DNA from 3 places in the Methylobacterium sp. Ger2507 genome. Region 3 is predicted to be linked to each of the others. Evidence: predicted binding sites of a transcription regulator. Region 3 holds the regulator's gene; each other region holds the start of a gene.

Region 1 (2,263 bases), 310 kb from region 3:
CTGGTCAAGCAGCTCTTCGGGTCGTCCCATCTCAGCCAGGCGGTGCTTCAGCAGGCGGCGACCGTGAGCGGGGTGGCAATGCCGGCCCTGAAGCAGATGCTGCCCGTCATGGCCGGCATGGTGGTGGCGGGCATCGTCCACGTGATGATCAATCAGGCGCCGCAGCCCGCGCCGGCGCCCCGTGCGATGCCCGATCCGTTCGGATTTTCGCCCAATGCCTGGTCCGACATGATGCAGGCCTTTCTGACGGGCGGTGGTCCGGGCGCGAGCGCTGCGCCCGCACCTCGGACGCCACTTCGTCCGGCTCCGGCACGCATCCCGACAGCTGTGACCTCAACGACGACTTCGGGGAAAACTTCCGCGAAGGCCCCGGCCGACGCAGAGGGCAAGGCTGGTGCAGATTCAGGCTTCGATCTGATGCAGCAGATGTTTCAGACCGGCCTGGAGGTGCAGCAGGAAAACGCGCGGGCGATGCAACGCCTGTTCGACACGTTCTGGCAGGCGCCGAAGAAAGCCGCCGATAATTCGCCGCCCCGTGATAACGCCGTCTCCGGAGATTCCTCCAGACCCACGCCAAAAGGGGGTACCGGCCGGCGCTGAGGGGCGGTCGGCGGGATCAGGACGATGAGCTTACGAGCTTGCTGCCGATATAGGTATACATCGCAGCCGTCTGGCCGGTCATGTAATGAATTGCTGTCACAATCGCCAGGAAGACCAGGCCCATAATCAGGCCGTACTCAATCGCCGTCGAACCGGTCGTGTTCTTGAGGAATCGTCCGACGAGGGCGGAATTGGCAGTCCATGACCGCAGGCTGGCTCGTCTGGATACCAGTTCGGTCATGGTCGCATCGTGTCTTTCGTCTGGCCGAGCCGGCTGATGGATAAAGGGTCTTTCTTGCGGAGGCCTTAAGCTGATGGGCGAGGCCGAAGGTAGATCCCGAAAAATCCTTTCGGAAAGATTTTGCCGGTGGCGAAGTCTTCGGCTGGCACCGGGTCTTCGGCTGGCACCGGGTCGTCGGGGGAACGCCCGCGACGGCCCGGTCCGTCCTGGGGGTCGCGGGTCGGCGCCCGTCAGGCCTTGCCGGATTCCTTCCGCAACTCATCGATCCGCTGCGAAGCTTCGGCCTTGTCGAGGTCCGGGTCGAACGAGTCCGGCGACTTCGCCTCTTCCGACAGGGTCTTGAGATAGGAGGCCTGCGCGCCGGTCATCGGCTCGCCGCCGGTGGTCCACTGGCTCGGATCCTTGATCTGATTGGAGGTGTCCTTCGGGTCGGTCTTCGGGTTGGTGTCCGACTCGGCATGCTGGGTCTTGGCCATGGTGTGTTCCTCGAGTTCACGAAATGTTCTTGTGAACGCGGCGATCGCAGACGGGTTCCAGCGGTCTCGCGCTGCGGATCGCCGTGTCCCAGGCAAGTGTCCCAGGCAAGTGTCCCAGGTCTCGGTGCAGGGTTCCACACGCTGATGCGGTGCTGTCCGGCCGAGGCTGGTTCGGCCAACGCGGGACGCCGGCCGGAATCGCTTGACGGATCCAGCCGATGCCGTTCCCGACCAGGAGACTTGACGGGTCATCGGGGGGCTGGAACATGTCAACATCACTGACATAAATCGAGGTCGCCCCCGACGTGAGTGCCCCCGTGATGCGAGACGCCGATCCCGATGCGCCGCTGCCGACCCCCGGCTCCGGTGACGATCTGATCGAGCTCCTGTTCTTTGCCTACCGGGATTTTGTCGGTGATCCCGACCGCATCCTGGCCCAGTATGGCTTCGGGCGGGCGCACCATCGCGTGCTGCATTTCGTCGATCGCTATCCGGGTCTTACGATCGCCGAACTTCTGGATATCCTGCGCATCACCAAGCAGAGCCTCAATCGGGTGCTGAAGGATTTGATCGAGCAGGGCTACATCGCGCAGAAGACCGGCACGAACGATCGCCGCCAACGCCTTCTGTTCTGCACCGCCGCCGGTGCCGACCTCGCGGGCGATCTCATCCGGCTGCAGAGCCGCCGGGTGGCACGGGCGCTGACGGATTCCGAGCATGGCGGCGAGCGGCCGCTCTCGGCCGAAAGCTTCCTGTTCGGCATGATCGAACCCGACGCGCGCGCGGCCGTCCGGCGCCTCATGGCGCGCCGCACCCGGAGCGCCGCCTGATGGCCGCGCCCAGCCCGCGCCTGGGCAGCGAACTGCCCGACCATGCGCCGCACATCCTGGTGGTCGACGACGACCGCCGCGTGCGCGAGCTGCTGTCCCGTTTCCTCTACGAACAG
Region 2 (2,263 bases), 2.4 Mb from region 3:
TGGCCTCCATGGCGGCCACGACCATCGGGCCGCCTTCGCCGGTCCCGCCTTCGCCAGGGCCACCTTCATTTGGGCCGCCATCAGCCCGAGCGCTGGGCGCGTCGTTCGCCGAGGATGCCGCCTGGGCCCGCCTCAGCCGCGTGATCGGCCAATGCTCCAGCCAGACCGAAACGATGCGCGGCATGATCCCACTCCAGAAGCCAATGTCCGGTCCGTCCGTTGCGGCTCCGGTCGAGCGTCACCTGCCAGCACGGCCGCTCGATGCAGCCGAAGCGGTCGCGCAGGGCCTTGCCGGCGGCGACCCGCCAGCGCGTCGCCGCCACGTTGGGGCTGTCCGCCTCCGGTGGTCTCAGCACGAGGAGCAGCAGGTCGGTGCGGGCCGCCGCGAGATGGAGCCGGCGGCTCTGGGCGAGAGGCAAGGCGGCATCGATGAGGCCCGCCACCGCCGCCAACCCCTGCGCGCGCAGGGATTCCTCGAGCGCCCGGTAGGCGTCGCCGTCGCTCGCCACGTCGAACAGCAGCAGGCGGCCGGGATCGAGGCCGAGCCCGGCCAGCCCATGCCCGTAGGGGAGGGGGTGCCCCCGGCCCACCACCAGCAGGGCCTCGCCGCGCACCCGGGCGAGGTGGCGCGCCACCAGCGCGAGGGCGAAGCCCAGCGCCGCCGGTTCGTCGCCCGCCTGCGCCGGGGCGATCTCGTGCAACTGCCCGAGGGCGAGGCCGCCCTGGGCGAGGCGTGTATCGACGTCGTGGATGCCGAGGGGCAAGGCCCCCCGGAGGACGGACGTACCCCCGCGATCGGCCACGAGGGCGCGCAGGGCGGCCAGATCCAGGGGCGCCAGATCCAGGGGTACACTCGAACTCAAAACATCCGGACCCGAAGCATCCGGACCCGAAGCATCCGGGCTCGAAGCATCCGGGCTCGAGGCGTCCGAATCTGGCGCATTCGCCGATGACGTCTCGGTCTCCGCGTCGGGAGGGTCTTCAGGGCTCTGTCTCATCGGCTCCGTTCCATCCCGCTACGCTAAGAACAAAACAGGAACACACTCAATCGGTTTCCGGGGGGATTCAGAATTTCGCTCGTGCTCAAGGACTTGGCCTGTGGACGGCTGTGGATGCCTGTGGATGGCGGTCTCCGGGCCGGCCGATCCGCCACGCTTGACCCTGTGGCGAGGGCAGGGCAGCACTCCTCACCTGCCGCGCAGAAGACGCGGATCAGCCGGGAGAACTCCATGCGTCTCGCTCGTGCCCTCGTGATCCTGTCGGGCCTGATCACCGTCGCGGGCGGCCTGCCCGCTGCCGCGCAGACGGCGGCCCAGCCCAGGAGCGAGGCGGCCAGAACGCGCCGGCCCCAGGCCGTGTCGCAGCCGATCCAGGTCTACGATGCCCGTTTCGAGAACGGGGACCTGCGCATCTCCGGCAGCGTGCGCAAGCCGGGCACCGTGGTGGTGCTCGACGAAGACATCTCGATCATCGCCGACAGCCGGGGCCGGTTCGTGTTCCGCCTGCCCTACGTGCCCACCAACTGCATCGCTACCCTGAAGGCGGGCGAGGACGAGCGCGAGGCGGTGATCGCCAATTGCGGCCCGGCCGGCCAGCCCGGCCCGAAGGGCGAGACGGGGCAGAAGGGTGACACGGGCGACAAGGGCGAGACCGGCCCCGCCGGACCGCAGGGCGTCGCCGGCCTGCCCGGTCCCCAGGGGCCGAAGGGCGAACCGGGCGCCAAGGGCGAGACCGGTGCGAAGGGCGAGACCGGTCCCAAGGGTGAGGCGGGACCCAAGGGTGAGGCGGGACCCAAGGGCGAGACGGGACCCAAGGGCGAGGCCGGCCTTAAGGGAGAGGCGGGCGCGAAGGGTGATCCGGGCGCGAAGGGCGAACCGGGCCAGAAGGGATCGGCTGGCGAGCGCGGCCCGGCGGGCCCGAAGGGCGAAGCCGGTCAGGCCGCCCTCGCGGCCGCCGCACCCGCTTCCCCGTTCCGGGTCGTGCGCCAGGACACCTGCCCGGCGACGGGCTGCGCGATCACCTGCGAGGGCACCGAGATCCTGGCTTCGGCGCTCTGCCTGAAGGGCGGCAGCGCCATCGTGACGGCGGGCGCCGACGGAACCTTGAGTGCCGCCTGCCCCAGCGAGAGCCAGGGTCTCGTCGGCCTCTGCGCCCGACGCTGAGGCGCCTCTCGCCTATCGCCGAACCGAAGCCGTCCGGTGTAAGGACGCGCTTCGTTTCGCGCCGATATCGATTCTGCCCTTGTCGATCCCCCTCATGCCGC
Region 3 (2,263 bases):
TCACTGTCCCAATACGCAATGATTTTCGACATGTTTGCTTGGCCTTGTCGTTGTTCTGGCGTTTTTCTATAAGGGGAATATCTATCTATAGGCAGTAAAGGACACAACGACGGGGTTTTCTCTTGGTTAAGGAGAGATGAGAGGCAAGGCTTGCAGTCTATGATGCTTTGTAGCGCGAGCCGTCCATCGCATCGCATCGCGCCGTGCCTTTGCGGAATGCGGCGAACGGCCGATCCGGGTGCGACAGAGTCGAGAAACGCGCGCCTTCCCGGTTCATGCCTGCCCGACGCGCACGAAACCTGAGCGCCGTCGATCGCGGGGCAAGGTCAGCGCTCTGGCGGCCTTTCCGCCCGATCCGGATATTGCCAGAGTTGCGTCCGGATGCTCTGGTGACCGGTGACCGGTGACCGGACCAACCCGACCGGCCCTGAATTGGGATCGGACGCGCGCCACCGCGCACGAATTCCGCCTTCTTTAAGGAACTCTTGCAGAACACTTGCGGAACGTTTAACGTGTTCGTGGTTTGTTTCTGTGGTCGTCCGCCGCAGCCAATGTCTCCAACGAAGAGTGTTCCGCATGTTGACGCGTAAGCAACTGGATTTGCTCCAGTTCATCCAGCTTCGGATGCGCGAGAGCGGCGTTCCCCCGTCCTTCGACGAAATGAAGGACGCCCTCGATCTGAAGTCGAAATCGGGCATCCACCGCCTGATCACGGCCTTGGAGGAGCGGGGCTTTCTGCGGCGTCTGCCGAACCGGGCCCGCGCCATCGAGGTGATCCGGATGCCCGAGAGCCTCGGCGGTCAATCCGCCTCGGCGCGGACCGCGCCTGCGGCGGAAGTCCGTCGCTTCACCCCGAGCGTGGTCGAGGGCGGCAAGGGGAAGGGTGTGCCGGCCGGCGCCTCCATCTCACGCCTGCCGACCACCCAGGCGACCGACGAGAGCGGCCGGGCTGTGACGATCCCGGTGATGGGGCGGATCGCGGCCGGTACGCCGATCTCGGCCATCCAGGAGCAGAGCCATTCGGTGACGATGTCGCCGGACTTCCTCGCGGGTGGCGAGCACTATGCCCTGGAGGTGCGCGGCGATTCGATGATCGAGGCCGGCATTCTCGACGGCGATCTCGTGGTGATCCGCAAGCAGGACACGGCGAACACCGGGGACATCATCGTGGCCCTGATCGATGACGAGGAAGCGACCCTCAAGCGCCTGCGCCGACGGGGATCGTCCATCGCTCTCGAGGCCGCCAATCCGGCCTACGAGACCCGCGTGCTCGGCCCTGATCGGGTGCAGATCCAGGGGCGCCTCGTCAGTCTCGTGCGTCGTTACTGAGGCTCTTCGCCGGTCCCTTCGCCAATTCCTTCGCCCGGCCCTTCGCCGGGCGAACCTGGTGCGTCCTTTGCTCGCCCGATCGGCGCTGCCGGCACGATGTCCGGTGCGGCACGCGCCGGTGCGTCCGTGTTGGCAGGTGCCACGGGTCGCCAGGGAACGGCTTCTCCCGGGCGCCGGGTCGTAACGACGCGGGCGCCCTCGCGCGTGAGGCGCAAGGCCGCCGCGCCGTGTGCCGCCAGGAAGGTCCGGTCGAGGACGAACGCCGCGGCGCAGCCCGGCGGGGCCGATTGGCGGCTGATCAGGATATCGGCCCGGGCGCAATCCTCCGGGAAGGCGCGCTTGTCGGTGACGAGGGCGACCCTGCGCCCATCCGGCAGGGTCAGGGTACAGCCGAGGCCATCGCACCGGGCGTCCGGAAAGGCCGGGACGGCGCCGGCCTTCCGGGCATCGCCATCCGCTTTCAGCCATTGTTCGAGCACGAAGGCCGGCGGACGCCCCAGAGTGGCGAGGTGGCCGCTGCGATCCCGGATCGCCGCCCCGGTGCCTTCCCGATCGACGTAGATGTCGAAGCGATCGGGCGACGCCGCGAAGGCGATGCCGATCGCCGCCGGGATCAACCCGAGCCAACGCAGGGACGAGGCCGGAAGGGTGAGCAGGAGGAGGCCGGCCGCCAGCAGCCCCAACGCCCCCGCCCCGAAGGCCGGCACCACCACGACGGCGTGTCCGAAGCCCGCGATCCAGGTCGAGATCGACAGCATTCCGCGCACCGCCAGACCCATCGCCCACCACACCGGCTGATCCAGGGCGAACGGATAGGCGAGGATGCCGAGCACCGCCGCGGGCATCACCGCCAGGGAGACCAGCGGGAGGGTGAGCGCATTGCCGACGAGGCCGAAGGGCTGCACCGTCTGGAAATGATAGGTCGCAAAGGGCG

The links. The regulator LexA, encoded in region 3, represses DNA repair genes until DNA is damaged. The targets are predictions, from matches to a motif close to TGTTCNNNNTGTGTTCNG.
Region 1: the regulator LexA is predicted to act here: its motif matches at 1,331-1,348, upstream of ACV7NL_RS13405 (DUF3072 domain-containing protein).
Region 2: the regulator LexA is predicted to act here: its motif matches at 1,024-1,041, upstream of ACV7NL_RS00995 (ImuA family protein).

Annotation. Positions count from the first base shown of each region.
Region 1 covers NZ_JBUYVC010000001.1:2,894,694-2,896,956, reverse strand. The annotation lists gene ACV7NL_RS13415 (DUF937 domain-containing protein) at 1-600, shown strand, start outside; gene ACV7NL_RS13410 (Flp family type IVb pilin) at 617-841, opposite strand; gene ACV7NL_RS13405 (DUF3072 domain-containing protein) at 1,072-1,317, opposite strand; gene ACV7NL_RS13400 (MarR family winged helix-turn-helix transcriptional regulator) at 1,638-2,147, shown strand; gene ACV7NL_RS13395 (response regulator) at 2,147-2,263, shown strand, end outside.
Region 2 covers NZ_JBUYVC010000001.1:196,644-198,906, reverse strand. The annotation lists gene ACV7NL_RS01000 (Y-family DNA polymerase) at 1-25, opposite strand, end outside; gene ACV7NL_RS00995 (ImuA family protein) at 81-863, opposite strand; gene ACV7NL_RS00990 (collagen-like domain-containing protein) at 1,230-2,162, shown strand.
Region 3 covers NZ_JBUYVC010000001.1:2,581,031-2,583,293, reverse strand. The annotation lists gene ACV7NL_RS11970 (calcium-binding protein) at 1-32, opposite strand, end outside; gene lexA (transcriptional repressor LexA) at 577-1,329, shown strand; gene ACV7NL_RS11960 (ComEC/Rec2 family competence protein) at 1,323-2,263, opposite strand, start outside.